2 regions of the Bacillus sp. NEAU-Y102 genome follow, and region 1 is predicted to be linked to the other one. Evidence: riboswitches for the same ligand, from Rfam matches in the RefSeq annotation. Region 1 holds a riboswitch; the other holds the start of a gene.
What was found. A riboswitch is a leader RNA that binds a small molecule or an ion and turns the genes downstream of it on or off. The one in region 1 is predicted to bind S-adenosylmethionine.

Region 1 (8,836 bases):
ATTTTCACTAAACTTGTTAAGCTACCTTGATACGCTCTTAAAACATTAGAACTTGGCAAACGATTTTCTATACGTTTAGCTAACATATCTAACGTTAGTTCTTGACCACTAATAATACACATGTTCAAGATACTACTACCATCGTTTTTCACAGGAGTAACTTGTACCTTTCCTGTTTTCATTTGTTTTATATATTGATCTAAATCCACTGCATCAATGCGCATCTGTCTACCAACTCTATAAGAAGGAAGTTCTCCTTTTTTAATTAAGTCGTATACAGTTAATTTTGATACCTTTAATCGCTTTGCTACTTCTTCCGTTGTGTAGGAATGATGATCCATAGACGATTCCTCACTTTCTCCTTTCATTGTAACAAAGAAAAGAATATTTCTCCTATTTTTTAAAAATAGATATATGTTCAAATTATATTCAATTATAACTAGTTATATTTAGTTATACTTAGTTATAATTAGTTATATCAAAACGAAAGGGGATTTTTTTATGAATAAATTTACATTACGTTCTATTGGGGCACTTATACTTTCTTTCCTTCTTATATTTAGTGCTGCTTGTACAAGTGGGGAAAAGAATACAAAGTCAGCTGCTAAAGAAGATAAAACAGTTGAACTGACTATCTCAGCTGCTGCAAGCTTACAAGATGCATTAAAAGAAATTGAAAAACAATATAAAGAAAAAGAGCCAAATATCAAACTTTCTTTTAACTTCGGTGCTTCTGGAGCACTTCAACAACAAATTGAACAAGGTGCACCTGCTGATTTATTCTTCTCTGCAGCAGAAGATAAATTCCAAACCCTTGTAAAGAAAGGATTCATTAATGAAAAAGAAGGGAAAAATCTTCTTGGAAATGAACTAGTTCTAGTCATCCCTAAAGATAGTTCTCTTACAAAATTTCAAGATTTAAAAGATGAGAAAATCAAAAAAATTGCACTTGGTACACCTGAATCTGTACCTGCTGGAAAATATGCAAAGGCTTCTCTAACACACGAAAACCTTTGGAATGATGTTCAAAATAAAGTCGTATTTACAAAAGATGTTCGCCAAGTGTTAACATATGTAGAAACAGGGAATATCGATGCTGGTATCGTATACAAAACAGATGCTCTCATTTCAGATAAAGTAAAGATTGGTGAAACAGCAGCAGCTACTTCTCATGAGCCAATCCACTATCCTTTAGGTGTTATAAAGGAATCTAAACATAAGAAAGAGGCGACTTCATTTTATGAGTATTTGCAGTCAAAAGATGCACAATCTATCTTTAAGAAATATGGATTTACAGTCCTGTCGTAATTACTATGAGCATTGATGCTATTATATCGCCTGTCTTTCTATCTTTAAGAGTAGCTGCGTGTGCCACTATTCTCGTTACAATTTTAGGGACGATTGTCGGGCGAGCACTAGCTCGCTCCTCATGGCGATATAAAGTACTATTAGAAACCATATTTTTATTACCAATGGTACTTCCACCAACTGTTATCGGCTTCTTTCTCATTATCATCTTTGGAAACAACAGCCCGATCGGAAGGTGGGTTGAATCATTATTTCAGCAGTCTATTATGTTCACATCTACCGCTGCGATCATCGCTTCTACAGTTGTTGCATTTCCGCTTATGTACCAATCAGCGAAAACGGGATTTTCTATCGCAAATGTACAAATTGAAGAAAGTGCTCGTGACCTTGGCGCAAGTGAATATCAAGTTTTTCTGCACGTTACACTTCCGCTCGCATTTCCTGCATTACTAAGCGGGATGATTTTGAGCTTTGTCCGCGCGCTCGGTGAGTTTGGTGCTACACTCATGTTTGCCGGGAACATTCCTGGTAAAACACAGACAATCCCAACTGCAATTTACATGGCCATTGACGCAAGTAATATGCAACTCGCCTGGACACTTGTGGTTATCACTATTAGTATGTCACTCCTATTTCTGCTATGTATTCAGCTTATTAACAAAAGAATTACTAACCTTTAAAGCAGCTTTTTTGGAAGCTGCTTATTTATTTCTTAGGAAATAAATAAGTCGTTGGGAAATAACTGAATTTTACCTCTTATTGAAATATACATTTTATTTGAATTCACTTTCTAAAATAGGCAATTTCCTGTTATTATATGGAGGTGTTTCAAAAAATGAAGAAATGAAAACGCATTTATATCGTGAATTCTTCATCCTGTTTTAGCGATCGGTAATCTTCTACTCTATTAGTGGGGCATTACCGATCGTTAGAACGATATGTAATTATATTGGTATAGGAAACCGAAGGGAGTCTTGTAATGGACATTTTATTAGCGCTTCTTCCTGCAATTGCATGGGGAAACATCTTATTAGTAAGCGTAAAAATGGGCGGTGGTGCATATAGCCAAACGGTAGGTATGACAATCGGTGCTCTATTCTTCGCAACAATTATGTATGTATTTACTCAACCAGCTTTAACAATGACAGTCTTAATTGTTGGTTTTATTTCAGGTTTATTCTGGGCTTTAGGACAAGTAAACCAATTAAAAACAGTTGAAAAACTAGGTGTTTCAACTACCGTAACAATTTCTACTGGTATGCAACTTGTTGCAACTTCTATCTTTGGGGTTATCGCTTTCCGTGAATGGACTACTACGACAACAATTGTTCTGGGAACGATTGCAATCCTATTAATCGTAGTTGGTGTTGTATTCACATCACTAGATGATAAAGAAAATGCTCAGCCACCAGGACAATTGAAAAAAGGACTTCTTACTTTAATTGTTTCTACTTTCGGCTATCTTGTATATGTAATTATTATTCGTTGGTATAATATCGATGGTTGGTCTGCTATTTTACCACAAGCAGTTGGTATGTTTGTTGGTGCGGTTGTACTGACGTCTAAACATAAACCATTTAACAAATATGCAATTCGTAATGCTTTATCCGGTTTACTATGGGGAACGGGAAACTTATTCTTACTTCTTTCATTACCACGTGTCGGAGTAGCAACAAGCTTCCCATTATCTCAAACTGGAATCGTTATCTCAACATTCGGTGCAATTGTCTTCTTAGGTGAAAAGAAAACAAAACGTCAATTGATCTTTATTGCACTAGGCAGTGTTTTAATTATCGGCGGTGCTGTATTACTTGGTATGACAAAAGCATAATCTTATATTCTATTAGTAAACCCCTGAAGCATATATGCTTCAGGGGTTTTTCCATTCTAATTATTTTCTAGATATAATTATTTGTATGTTCTTGCCCCTTATAATTGCTCTTCCACTCTAGCAAACCAGCTACACATATAAAGAGATTAATAACAGCTAATATTAGTATGACGTAGAAACCAGTATAAGTAATAGCCCTTTCCTTTACCATGAATTTCCGCCTTCTCATTATCCATTCCATCTACGGTAAGTCTTTTCTTTTTACAAAATTCTCTTAAAGATGATATCGTTTTTATAACATATCTCTACTAGAAAGGAATAAAGGATATGCTAACTAAACATCGAATTTTATTTATTGGTGCCGGTCGTATGGCCGAAGCTATATTTTCCGGATTACTTAAAACAAGCAAAGAGTACATCGAAGAAATTATCGTCTCTAACCGAAGCAACGCAGAAAAACTAAAACAGTTACAACATCGATATAATGTGTCTACTGCAACAGATTGGAAGCAGCATGTTACATCTGTCGATACGGTTGTTTTAGCAATGCCACCTTCTGCTCATGAAGAGTTATTAGCTGAGCTATCTCCGTTAATATCAAATCAACTTGTCGTAACAGTAGCAGCTGGCGTTGGACCATCTTATTTAGAAGCTAGACTCCCAAAAGGCACGCCTGTTGCTTGGATTATGCCTAATACAGCTGCTGAAATTGGAAAGTCTATCTCCTTATATACAATGGGACAATCAGTAACCGAGATGCATCAAGAAACCCTGCAACTGCTTTTAAGAGGTATTGGTACTTCGCAACTTTGTACTGAGGAAGAAGTTCATCAGCTTACTGCAGTTACTGGAAGTGCACCAGCCTTCCTTTATTACTTTGCTGAAAGCTTAATTGAAGCAACAAAAAGTTATGGAGTCGATGAAGAAACCGCAAAACATCTTGTCATTCAAATGATTTCTGGCTCTGCTTCTATGCTCGAACAAACGCAAGATCCAGCTAACCTCCGCGAACAAGTAACAACGCCAGGTGGTTCCACAGCTGAGGGTCTCAAAACTTTATACGAATATAATTTTTCAGAGGCAATTCAAAAAGCAGTAGAAGCAACAAACAAAAAAGCTAGGGGGAAATAATATGACTTTAACAAGTTTAAAGGACTATACAACATTACATAACGGTGTAAAAATGCCTTGGTTTGGTTTAGGTGTTTTTAAAGTAGAAGATGGTTCAGAAGTAATTGATTCTGTAAAAGCAGCAATTAAAAATGGCTACCGCAGCATCGATACTGCAGCAATCTATCAAAATGAAGAAGGCGTTGGACAAGCGATTCGTGAATCCGGTGTTTCACGTGAAGAATTATTTATTACCTCAAAAGTATGGAATAGCGATCAAGGATATGAAACAACACTTCAAGCATTTGAAACTACATTAGAGAAATTAGGTCTAGAATATTTAGATTTATATTTAGTACATTGGCCTGTAAAAGGGAAATATAACGAATCATGGAAAGCATTAGAAAAGCTTTATAAAGATGGCCGTGTTCGCGCTATCGGTGTGAGTAATTTCCACATTCACCACTTACAAGACGTATTTGAAATTGCTGAAATTAAGCCAATGGTCAACCAAGTGGAATACCACCCACGTTTAGCACAAGAAGAGTTACACGCTTTCTGTAAAGAACATAATATCCAGCTTGAAGCTTGGTCACCATTAATGCAAGGACAACTACTAGATAATCCAACGTTACAAGAAATTGCGACAAAATATAATAAATCAACTGCGCAAATTATTTTACGCTGGGATTTACAAAACGAAGTTGTAACAATCCCTAAATCAATTAAAGAACATCGCATTATTGAAAATGCAAACATCTTCGACTTTGAATTAAGTGCTGATGATATGAAAGCAATTCAAGCTTTAAATGAAGATCGTCGCGTTGGTCCAGATCCAGATAACTTTAACTTCTAAGCGAAAAACCACTGCCATATGCAGTGGTTTTTTCATTTAATATAACTGAAAATTTAAACTATACTCCATTTGGTTGACACTTCATTGTTCAAGGTGTAAGATTTTGAATTATCAAAGAAACACAAAAATTAATAAAATTTATTCGTTTACTCATTGTATCAAGAGAGGTGGAGGGACTGGCCCTTTGAAACCTCGGCAGCAGGTTCATTTTGAATACTGTGCCACTTCCTGCAAGCTTTATGCTTGAAAGATAGAATGAGGGACTTCGTTTATATACGGGTGCATAACTTGTACGTAAAAATCCCTCTTTCTCAATATGAAAAGAGGGATTTTTTATTTTTCATTTCCCTCATCGTCATCCAAACTTAATTATTTAGGAGGAAAATCAAATGAAAAAGAAGTTTGTACCCGGTATTGCATCAGTTGTAGGAGTAAGTATTTTATTAACTGGTTGCGGTAGTTATAAAAACGAAGCAAGCGGAGCAAATGCAAAAGACGAGGCACCTAGCAAACAGGTTTTAAATTTATCTTCACCTACTGAAATACGAACAATGGATACGGCCCGTGCTACAGATACTGATTCTGGTCAAGTAATGAGAAACGTATTTGAAGGTTTGTATAATCTTGGTGAAGGTAACAAACCTTTCCCTGGCGTTGCAAAATCTCATGAAGTAAGTGGCGATAAAACAAAATACACATTCCACCTGCGAGATTCAAAATGGTCAAACGGCACTCCTGTTACAGCGAAAGATTTTGTGTTCGCTTGGCAGAGAGCCGTAGATCCAGCAACAGCCTCTGAATATGCATTTCTATTCTTTGATATTAAAAATGCAACAAAAATTAACAACAAAGAACTTCCAGCCGACCAACTTGGTGTAAAAGCAGTTGATGACCATACGTTTGAGGTAGAATTGGAGCGTCCTGTTCCGTATTTTATTAGCTTAACAGCGTTCCCAACATTTCTACCAATTAACGAGGAATTCTTTAAAGCACAAGGTGATAAGTACGCTTTAGAAGATCATACAATCTTGTACAATGGAGCTTTTACACTAAGCGATTGGAAGCACGAACAAAGCTTTAAATTCAAGAAAAACCCTACCTATTGGGATAAAGATACTGTCAAACTAGAAGAAATCAATTTTAACGTCGTAAAAGAAAAATCAACAGAAGTAAATTTATTCGAGTCAAAACAATTAGATCGTATAAAACTAACATCTGACTTTGTCGATAAATATAAAAAGGATGCTAACTTTAAAGAACGTCCAAACGTAGGCGTACAATTTTTACGTATGAATCAACAAAACAAAGTGCTTCAAAATGTTTCTGCACGCCAAGCAATTGATCAAACAATTGATAGAAAATCCTTTGTAAATACGTTATTAAATGATGGATCTACACCAACATTTGGTCTCGTTCCAAAAAACTTTGCAAAAGGACCTGAAGGAAAAGACTTCCGTACTGCAAACGGCGATTTAACAAAAGTTGATACAAAATCTGCACAAAAGTTATGGAAAAAAGCTAAACAAGAGCTTGGTTCTGAAAAGATAACATTAGAATTATTAACGAGTGATGCTGACCTTGATAAGAAAACTGGTGAATTCTTAAAAGGGCAACTAGAAAAGAATTTAGATGGATTAACAGTAAATATAAAACCGCAACCGCGTAAGCAACAAGTTTCGCTTTTATTAAAAGGTGACTACGAAATCGGAATTGACGGCTGGAGCCCTGACTTTGCGGATCCAATTACATTCCTTGAGCTATTTACAACGAATAACCCTTATAACTTAGATCATTACTCTAATAAGGAATTCGATGAAACAATAGCAAAAGTGAAAACGACTTTAGCTGGTGATGAAAAAGCTCGCTGGGAAGCATTACTAGAATCCGAGAAAATATTATTTAAAGACTCTGTTATCGCTCCTCTTTACCAAAAAGGCGAATCTTATTTAGAACGTTCTTATGTGAAAGGAATTGTGCAAGTAGACTTTGCGGGTCAATTAAATTTCAAGTGGGCAAAAATTGAAAAATAAAGTAAAACCGTAATAAGTGAGGGTTCTTCATCCCCACTTATTATTAGCCCACACCAATTGTTTTTTTAGCAAAATATATTAAAAGCAGGTTCTCTCACACAAGAGAATCTACTTTTTTAATATATTATTCTAAGAAATTAACATTCTATTTTTATTATTGACATATAGTTCTTTCCAATGTTAATATTCTAAATAATCAAAGAAACAAAATATTTCACCATCAAAATATAATGTCTACTACGTTGAAACATATAACGATAGATTATAGCTCAACATGTATATACATATAGAACACCTGATTACCTATAAACAAATATTTATAATAGGTTTTATCTCCTTCTATAGCTACTTCAAGACATGGACATTATGACGTTACGAACAACACATTTAGGGAGGAACGAACAATGAAGAAAAAAGTTGTACCTGTTGTTGCATCTGTTTTAGGGGCAAGTCTATTACTAACTGCTTGCGGGGGAAATAAAGATAATGCAGGCGGAGCGAAAGCAAACGATAAAGTACCTGATAAACAAGCAATTAACTTATCATTCGCTTCAGAAATTCCAACAATGGATGTTGCAAAAGCAACGGATGGGGAATCCATGAATGTAATGCGCAATGTTTTTGAAGGTTTATATGCAATGGGAGAAGATAATAAACCGATTCCTGGTGTTGCTGAGTCGGTTGACATTAGTCCCGATAAAACAAAATATACATTCCATCTGCGTGATTCAAAATGGTCAAACGGTACTCCTGTTACAGCAAAGGACTTCGTCTTTGCTTGGCAACGTGCCGTAAATCCTGATACAGCAGCTGAATACGCATTCTTATTCTTCGATGTACAGAATGCGAAACAAATAAACCAAAAACAATTACCAATTGATCAACTAGGGGTCAAAGCTGTTGATGACAAAACGTTAGAAGTACAACTAGACCGTCCTGTTCCTTACTTCTTAAGCTTAACGACATTCTCAACATTCTTGCCAATTAATGAAGAGTACTTAAAGTCTCAGGGCGATAAATACGGTTTAGAAACAAATCATTTAATTTACAACGGTGCTTTCACATTAGATAACTGGAAACACGAACAAAGTTTCCAATTGAAGAAAAACCCTAACTATTGGGATGCTAAAACGGTAAAATTAGAAGAAATCAACTTCAATGTCGTTAAAGATAAGTCTACAGAAGTGAACTTATATGATTCAGGACAAATTGATCGCGTTGCTTTAACTGCAGAGTTTGTTGATAAATATAAGAGCGATCCAAACTTCAAGGAACGCGCTGAAGTCGGCATTCAATTCTTACGACTAAATCAGAAAAATGAAACATTAAAAAATCAACATGCACGCCTTGCTATTAACGGCGCAATGAATAAAAAGGCTTATGTAGAAACAATTTTAAATAACGGTGCTATTCCAGCTGAAGGAATGGTTCCTGCGAAATTTGCAAAAAGTCCAGAAGGCAATGACTTCCGTAAAGAAAATGGAAATCTAGTCAAGGATGATGTGAAAACAGCGAAAGAAAACTGGAAAAAAGCAAAACAAGAACTTGGTACTGACAAAGTAACAATCGAACTATTAACAAGTGACAATGCTTTAGCTAAAAAGACTGGTGAATATTTAAAAGGTGAGTTAGAAAAGAACTTAGATGGGTTAACAGTGAATTTAAAACCGCAACCACGTAAACAACAGTTGAAACTACTAT
Region 2 (8,836 bases), on a different contig from region 1:
TTACCACAGATGATGCGCCAGGCAGGATATCCTCTTGGGTCTAGTCTGTCATTTCTACTTATGTTAAATATTACCGCAGCTATCGGCGCATTATTCGCTGGAGCAATTGCTGATCGTATAGGAGCAAAAATTGTTATTAGCATCTCTTATCTTATGGCAGCCATATGTATCGGACTATTAACAATCAAACCATCTGTTACAATCATTTATCTTTTAATTGGCCTTGCTGGTATTGGATCGGTCGGTATTACTCAAATATTAAATGCATATGTAACACAATACTTCCCATCACATATCCGAGCTACCTCCTTAGGCTGGGGATTGGGGCTTGGCCGAGTTGGTGCAATTGCTGGCCCTATTCTCGTCGGTATTATTATGACAATGCAATATGACTTATCATGGAATTTTTACTTATTCTCCTTTGCAGGTCTTATCGCAGCTATATCTGTTTTCTTCATTCCTACAAAATAAAAAGAGCACAAACTTACTTGTGCTCTTTTTCATATGCTTCAAACAGCATGTCTCGAAATAGTGTATTTAAAACCTCAATATCGATCCCTGATCCCTTTTCAATTCCTTTTACATATTGCCCATAGTAATGAATTTGTTCTTCTAAAAATTGATTTAGCACCTTAATTTTCAATCCAACATCTAATTCAGTACCTGCTTTTTTCTTTATTAACAACTTTTCAATTTCATCTAATACACTACGTTCTAATGGTAATTCTGTAATCAATCGATCAAACTCTACAGGAGGTAAAGTTGCTTTCTCTTCTAGCCACTTACAAGCTAAAATGGGACGTAATACGTAAAAGTACTTTTTCAGCTTTACATTCTCACCTTGCAAAAATTCACGATAATTTTTCGACGCCATATGTAAATAGTGATATATCGTTGCTTTTGGATCAAAATTCTTCTCACTCATCTGTTGAAGTAGTTCTGGAAAATTAGAGTTTTTCGAATAAAAAATTGGTGATCGAATCCACTCAAGTAAAGCTGGATTCGACTTCGCGAATAGTTGCAATGCCTTTTTAATATCCCAACCACTTATATCTAAATCATCGCTAATTGGATATTCAATTACATCTCGTTTATCATGAATTGATAAATACCATTCTACTGGATGTATATAAATAAACCTAACATCATAATCGCTATCTTTCGATGGAAACCCCCAAGCACGACTCCCTGATTCCACCGCAAATAAAATTTTCACATCATTCTCTTTTTCAATTCTTTCTAACTCCAACTCGATTTTCTCTCTCATTTCATAACAACTCCATTTTTTGATTATTTCCTTGGAAATTCGACAATACACTATTAATTTTACTACATACTAAAAAAACTGTCAGAAATTACTGACAGCCTAATGAAACGTCTATTGTTGCTTTTCAATTACAGTAGCAGCAATTCGTTCAAACTCTTTTTGAATCTCCTCTTTATATGCATCTACTATTGAAAAATCCATAGCAGCAATATAAATTCGTTCTAATTTATCACGAACCGATTTTGCTTTCGCTAAGAAAGACATCGCCTCATTCATTTTTGCTTTATACTGAATGGAGACATCACGAATTTCCTTCGCATATTTCTCATCCGTCCCTGGCGTAACAATAAGGGCATACATATCAATAATTTCATCACCCTCGCGACTTGGAAAATATTCATGTGGTGCGGTGCTATCAAAAATTGCAAATCCTAATTCTCTTACGATAACCATATCAAGACTATTCGGGTCAAATCCGCAATGATATACTTCAACTTCAAACCCTTTTTCTTCAGCTTCCTTAGCTAACTTTTTGAGCATCGTTGATTTTCCAGAGCCTGGGCGCCCTTTTATAAAATAACGATGTGGTAACCCTTCTGTTAAATTAGGAACAAAATCAACTGCTCCTTTCGGTGTAGCAGCTCCTAAAAAACGATGTTTTACAAGCGATTGTCTCCCGCTTTTATCTGCAAATAATTTCTGGATTAGCTGATCGGTTAGTTCATTTGCTTTATTAAAATCTATATTATCAATATATATCTTCTCCCACTCATCATGTATAACCAATGCCTCTTTAAAATGTGCGTAAGCAGACTGAAAAGCTTTGCTTGCTTCTGAAACAAATCTTTCAATTTCTAACTTCTGCTTTCTTAGTTTATTTGAGTCCCAAGCAATTCCTAAATTTATATATTCTTCAACAACGCCTGGCATTTTTGGCTCAATAACATGCGGCGATGTCCCATCAACAATTCCTACTTTTAATTTTGGGATAATTACACCATCAACCGATTTATTGTCAGAAGAACAATGTAAAAATTCAATATCATATCCTTTTTCAACCCATTCCCGACCTATTGCCTTTATTAAAGAAGATTTTCCCGTTCCTGGGCCACCCTTTAAGATAAATAATCTGTCTAATCCTTTTAAATTCTCTTCGTATAAATTGTGAAATCCCCTAGCTGTATTACCACCAGCATAATAATTCAATACATTTCCTGTCACTGCACTCACTCCTTCGCAGCATTCTATTTACATAAGCTACAATATGCGAGCAGCTTTATTTGGGTGAATACCTATTTTGTATTGCACGAAAAAAGGAAATGAATTACAATTTAACTATCGGAAAATTCCGATTTCAAAATTAAATACTTCTTTATCAAGAGAGGCAGAGGGACCGGCCCTTTGAAGCCCAGCAACCTCAGTTTATACAAACTGAATAGGTGCTAATTCCTGCAAAATGCATTGCATTTTGGAAGATAAAACTCAACTAGCATGTAAAGCTCATCTTTCTTGATACTGAAGGATGAGCTTTTTATTATTTGAAAAATATATATTGGAGGTATGTAAAATGAAAGTAATTGATCTATCGCAAACATTTGAAAATAATATGTCTCAATTTCCTGGAACACCTAAAATACAACTAGAAGCTGTTACAAGTGTTGAAGAATCAGGCTATCAAGTTACAGATTTTCATTCTGTCGTTCACGTTGGCACACATTGTGATGCCCCTGCGCATTTTATTTCAGGCGCAACGACCATCGATCAATTACCGCTGGATCAATTTGTAGGCGAAGCTGTTCTTATAGATGTAACACATATTCAAGAGCGAAAATTACCTAAGGCAGTATTGCATAATACTGACATAAAAGAAGGTGATATTGTTATTTTTCATTCTAATCTATCCACTAAATGGAATACAGAAGCTTATGAGAAAGAAGCATTTTACCTTTCTGAAGAATTAGCTAAAGAACTAGTGCGATTAAAGGTAAAATCTATCGGTTTAGATTTCATTTCTCCTGATGAAGTCACAACAGAAACATCACCGATTCATCACATATTACTAGGGAATAATATTTATTTAATCGAAAACTTAACAAATCTAGATGCTATCGAAACAAAACGTTTCTTTTTCTCAGCCGCACCTTTAAAAATTAAAAATAGTGACGGTGCTTTCGCAAGAGCATTTGCTGTTATATTTTAAACACAACCTATAAAGCGAACCTTTAATCAGTGGGGGGTTTGTTCATCCCACACCTAACTTCTTTGCTTCCGCTGAATTTTGAGGTGGGGGTCTTACTGCCCGGCAAATAGCGGGATTAAAAAAAGCAAAGGCCACTACTGGTCTTTGCTTCTATATTTTCTATTTAAATTAAGAAAGAATTGTTCCACACGGGGACGCACCCAAGCTAAACAATCTATCTCTTTCTTCTTTGTGCAAGCTATCTCTTCTCCATCTACCATTTCAACAAGTTCTAGTTCTAACAGTTGCCTCGTGAATGCTAACATATTCACTTCTTCAGATGGATACTCTTCTTTTAATTTCTCCTCAATTTCTCCCAATAAAAAACCGTCACGCATCATTGCCAATGCATCAATCCAAAGTGGCGGCATTTCATATTTTTCTCCTGTAATTGTATCTTTTACAATATAATTCTTTTGCTCTTTTCGAAATTGAATCGTGTGTAAACATACAGTCGAATTTAATGTTAATTCCATCATACCACCTCTTTCATAATATCTGCATAGAAAAAAGGATGCGCGTGCACCCCTTCTTATCTTTTCATAACACTACTGAACCGTTACATGAGCAATCAATCTCATGTCGATATTTTCCTCCATTATAAACGAAGTATTTTATAAAAAAAACCCTTCTTGAAACATTTTATAAAATGTTTATATTTACACAACAAGAACACTTTTCTGAAAAATCTTTTCTCCCAATACATTAAACGGTCGGCAGAAAAATTTCGACTTTCGTTCCTACTCCTAGACTACTTTGGATCGTGATACTCCCTTGATGTTCCTTAATAATTTTATATGTAATCATTAATCCAAGTCCTGTACCATTCTCCTTTGTTGTGTAAAACGCCTTGCCGATTTTTTCCAACTTTTCATTCTCTATACCAAATCCTTGGTCTTCAACAGAAATACACAAATGTCCTTGCGTTTTTTGATATGCACGGATATGAATTTCTCCACCCTCTGGCATTGATTCTATTCCATTTTTAATGATATTTAATAACACTTGTTTTAATTGCTTATCATCACCGTTTATAGCCGGTAAATTCCCATCTACTTGTAAATGACATTTAACTCTATATTGCGTTGCATAACTTTCCATTAGATGCACAACATATAGAAGGATGTCTCGTATATTACACCTTTCATAATTTGTTGGCTTTGGTTTTCCTAACAACATCAATTCACTAACAAATCCATTAACCCTTTCAATTTCTTGTAACATAATGTCGTAGCTCATCGTATCAGCTGGATTTCTTTCTTTTTGCATTTGCGTAAACCCTTTTAACGCTGTTAACGGATTTCGAATTTCATGGGCAATTGTTGTAGACATAGTTCCAATCACAGCTAAATTTTCCGTCTCTTTCATATTGTTCATCATTTCAACCACTGTTCTTACATAAGATTGAAATCGTTTTAATAAAGAATGTGAAATAATGAAATAGAATACACATAAAACAAGTGGAATTACCACTTTTAAATCTTGTAATAGCAATGTGAAAAATACGTACTTTCCAATTACACTAAAGGAAACTAAATAAAAGTATTTTCTATTCACGAAAACTGGGGCAAATAAAATTAATAACATTTCTACCATACTACCATGTTCAAAAGGTCTATCCGTTCGCAAATAAATCATTAAATTATTAACAAGATTGATAAACATGTACCCAAATAAAAATAAATATTTTACAGAATATACATACCCTCTTTTTTGAAGGTATATAGAAATAGGAAATATTGCTATTACAAATATAGGCACACCTATCCCAAGACTACCTTCTGGCCAACCTACCGCTGTTCCACTAATATTCATAGCAGGATACACAAAATAATATATAGCGTCATATAAAAAGAATATAATATAGAATAATAATATAAATACCTTTAAGGCTCTTCTTTCTTCATAAATCAAGCTCTTGTATTTGTTCATATAAAAACTCCCCTTGATCGATACAAAAAACTTTCATTGTTATCTCCTTAAAGTATAAGTATGAAATTGCTTTCAGGGCAATATTTAACCTTATAATACTAAAAGGAAGGAGATCTCTCCTTCCTTTTGGTAACAAATTACACCCATTTTACCCTGTCATGTAACAATCCATCAGTAAAATTATTATGCCCCATTACAAAATCCTTCATATATAAATTTAAATACTCACCGTACTTACTTTCTGTATTTAATAACAACTCCTCGACGTAATAAGCACCTTGTTCAAATCGATCTAAAAGTAAACTGGACAAGCCCGCATAAATCCCGCACCCTACCTGAAAATACGTTGCATTCGTTTTATATTTACGAAAAACTTGGCTACTATTCATCACATTATACATATATGTCTCACTATTTTCATAAACGAGTAACACACCGACCAAGTCCTCTCCAGCAACCTCTTCTTCCGCTGGATTAAACACTTTACGATTCCAGTTCCATAAATCTTCTACTTGGTCTAAATTCTGTCTAATTATATTTGTTGTATACTCATTAATTCGGTAAAGAAAACCAACTTCCATATTAAAGTTTTTCCCTAAAATTAATACTTCCTCATGTGGCATTAAACAACCATAGAATTCTTTTTCTCCCAACTTCACTTTATACTCTGAAGCATATACATCTTCATAAAAGTAAAGAGGACGATGTTGACTCATATACATCGGATAACTCCAGATTGCTTCATCTAAAAATCGCTCTACTGCCCATGAAGCATAAAGTGTATGTGGCTTTATAAGCGCTGTATCATTCAAAAACGACGTGTCATGTTCTACAATATAACATGCTCTTGGCCTTTCATTTGGTCGTTCCTTCATAAGTTCAACAACCATCCATTGAACAACACCTGGATTCATACCTGAACCTATAATCGCTTTTGTATTTGTAAATTTCTCTTTCTCCTTCTCAAACCTTGTATATCTTTCCGTAAGCTGAAAGCCGATTAAGCTATCGTCCTGATCTACGGCCTCATTTTCCAAGGCTGAATTAATATAACAAATTCCTAGTTCATTACAGCAGCTTAATACTCTAATTGTATCTGCTCCTGAAACATCAATCACAACACTCGTTCTTTTTTCTTTTAAATGTTGTTTAAATTCCACTACATTTTGAAGGTTTATTTCATATAAATATAAGCGACCTTTCAAATTCGAAAACAACTCATCATAATAAGTCCTATCTTTTTGTTTTATATCCACCAAATGAAATTTGGCATTCTTTAATACTTCATAAATTGGATCTTTTTCATTTGCTATCGCTTGATTTAAAATTGCTAAAACTGCTTTTGCTGCTCCACCAGCACTACCAAGCAATGTAATTGATAACGAATTCGGAAACTGCTCCACAAACAAAACCCCTTTAATAAATTAGTTGAGCAGCTCCTCCTCAAAAAATAAATTGAATACATAAAAAGATAGCTCGTACATATTTCTTTATAAAGTAGTGCAAAATTATTTTTAAAAAGATCACACTATAATATATTTATATTCAATTCATTTTTCCCCTCATATCCAAATTAAACTAAATAAATAGGCTCGACCTTTTCTTCTGCATATAAAAGAAAAAGCCAGCCCTTCCAACTAATCTACGGACAATGGACGGATTTTACATGTTGAATATTCACATACATTTTTGCATCACGTGCTTTTGATATTTCAATATGACCTTCATCAATTTTCGCCATTTTTCCAATTTTATTGGACTCCTCACCTAAATCGAACACCATAATTTTCCCTGTCATTTTAATAAGCTGTTCTTCAAACGTTCTAGCTAACGTAATATTTAACGGATTTACGGGGAGTTCATTTTTATTGAGGGCATACGGTACTTGGTTTTCTTTATACGGAATTAACCATTTTAAATGCTTTAAAGATATATATACCGTTTTATAAACCGGACTATAAAAAACAATATAATCGTTCATCACACTTGTAACATAACCATGTATTGGAGCATTTCCTGCTACATAAACTTCTGTAAAAATACCTTTAGAAGTACTTAATACTTTTCTCAAAGAAATTGAAGGGGATTCCCTCTTAATTACAGAATCAACATCTGGTTTTGATATTTCTTCGTCATATGGTCTTAAAAATTTATAGTATTGTACATGATATAAAGATATATATACGTAATCTTGTCCATTGTAAAGAACAACGATATCATTTCCTACATCAATTAATACACCTTTAAATCTTTTTTCACCGATTAATTTAACATATATATTTTCTCCAATACTTTTATTCAACTCATTCATCTATATCCTCCTTCCTATGAATATCAGCTTTCCTATCTTCTGTTTCAAAAAAAATAATCAGGGCAATGTTTTGTCTTAATAGTAAGTAATTCCTTTTCATACTATCGAAATAAGAAATTGTTCTTCTCTTTCCCTCATAATGCCCCTCTTATTTATTAAACATTATTCATCTTCATTCTTTTTACATTTCACTACTTGACTCACACTCTTAATATGATAATTAATGATATAAATGACTTCATCGCAGTTTACTAGTGTAATACATTCTTCATGCACTTCACTTAATAATCCTTCCACACATTCTGGACCGCCACGATTAATCTTTACCCACTTATACTTCAAGTCACGTAATACATCGACAAAAGTATCATCATCAGAGCAGAAACATGAAACATAGGAATCGCCACATTTACTTTCTTTCACTTTCTTAGCTAGACTCTTCACATGTTTCAATTGGTAATATACTAATTCACCAAGAGGAAGTTGTAATGTAAGGTAATCTCTCCCTAACGATACAAGTACCCCCACTCGACTCTCTGGTCCACGAAGATTTACTTTTACAGTCTCACCGACTAAGCATTTAATTTGCTCACAGCATAATATACTTTCCAAATTTGTATCCTCCTTTCTTATTATCTTCCTCTACTTGACTGTCTTTGTGCGCGAGCTCGACCTGAATTATCGCTACTACTTTCCTTACTATTACTATCTTCGCTCTCATCGCTCTCTCCGCATGCTAATGCATTATAGTTAACACTTTTAATATGCTTTATTGCAATTAATATAACTTCTTCTTTTACAATTAATGTAACGAAGTCACAAGAAACATCTTGTAAAATGCCTTCCACTTTCTCTGGACCACCGCGATTAATTTTCACCCAGCAATATTTGAAGCTTAGAAGTAGTGCTTCAAAGTCGTCTGCACATTCGCAATCTTCCCAATCACAATCACTTGATCCACAGTCTTTTGCATTTTTCGTAATACTTTTCAGATGGCTAAGTTGATAGTAATAAAGCTCACCTTTTTCATTCTTCAATACGAAGTAGTCCGGACATACTGATATTATTGTTCCTTTTTGAGATTCTG

Region 2: linked by a shared signal. The riboswitch ahead of ACYFX0_RS22095 (cyclase family protein) and the one ahead of ACYFX0_RS28405 (peptide ABC transporter substrate-binding protein) in region 1 are both predicted to bind S-adenosylmethionine.

Annotation. Positions count from the first base shown of each region.
Region 1 is NZ_JBTWFK010000016.1:20,808-29,643, reverse strand. Features, by position in the region: gene ACYFX0_RS28440 (substrate-binding domain-containing protein) at 1-341, opposite strand, end outside; gene modA (molybdate ABC transporter substrate-binding protein) at 502-1,308, shown strand; gene modB (molybdate ABC transporter permease subunit) at 1,314-1,988, shown strand; gene ACYFX0_RS28425 (GRP family sugar transporter) at 2,288-3,139, shown strand; gene ACYFX0_RS28420 (hypothetical protein) at 3,207-3,350, opposite strand; gene proC (pyrroline-5-carboxylate reductase) at 3,467-4,270, shown strand; gene ACYFX0_RS28410 (aldo/keto reductase) at 4,272-5,105, shown strand; SAM riboswitch class I at 5,258-5,362, shown strand; gene ACYFX0_RS28405 (peptide ABC transporter substrate-binding protein) at 5,495-7,135, shown strand; gene ACYFX0_RS28400 (peptide ABC transporter substrate-binding protein) at 7,540-8,836, shown strand, end outside.
Region 2 is NZ_JBTWFK010000009.1:70,938-79,773, reverse strand. Features, by position in the region: gene ACYFX0_RS22110 (MFS transporter) at 1-471, shown strand, start outside; gene ACYFX0_RS22105 (nucleotidyltransferase domain-containing protein) at 485-1,267, opposite strand; gene ACYFX0_RS22100 (PRK06851 family protein) at 1,379-2,488, opposite strand; SAM riboswitch class I at 2,637-2,749, shown strand; gene ACYFX0_RS22095 (cyclase family protein) at 2,835-3,467, shown strand; gene ACYFX0_RS22090 (hypothetical protein) at 3,602-3,982, opposite strand; gene ACYFX0_RS22085 (ATP-binding protein) at 4,212-5,438, opposite strand; gene ACYFX0_RS22080 (hypothetical protein) at 5,576-6,841, opposite strand; gene ACYFX0_RS22075 (LSm family protein) at 7,081-7,749, opposite strand; gene ACYFX0_RS22070 (hypothetical protein) at 7,912-8,361, opposite strand; gene ACYFX0_RS22065 (hypothetical protein) at 8,382-8,836, opposite strand, start outside.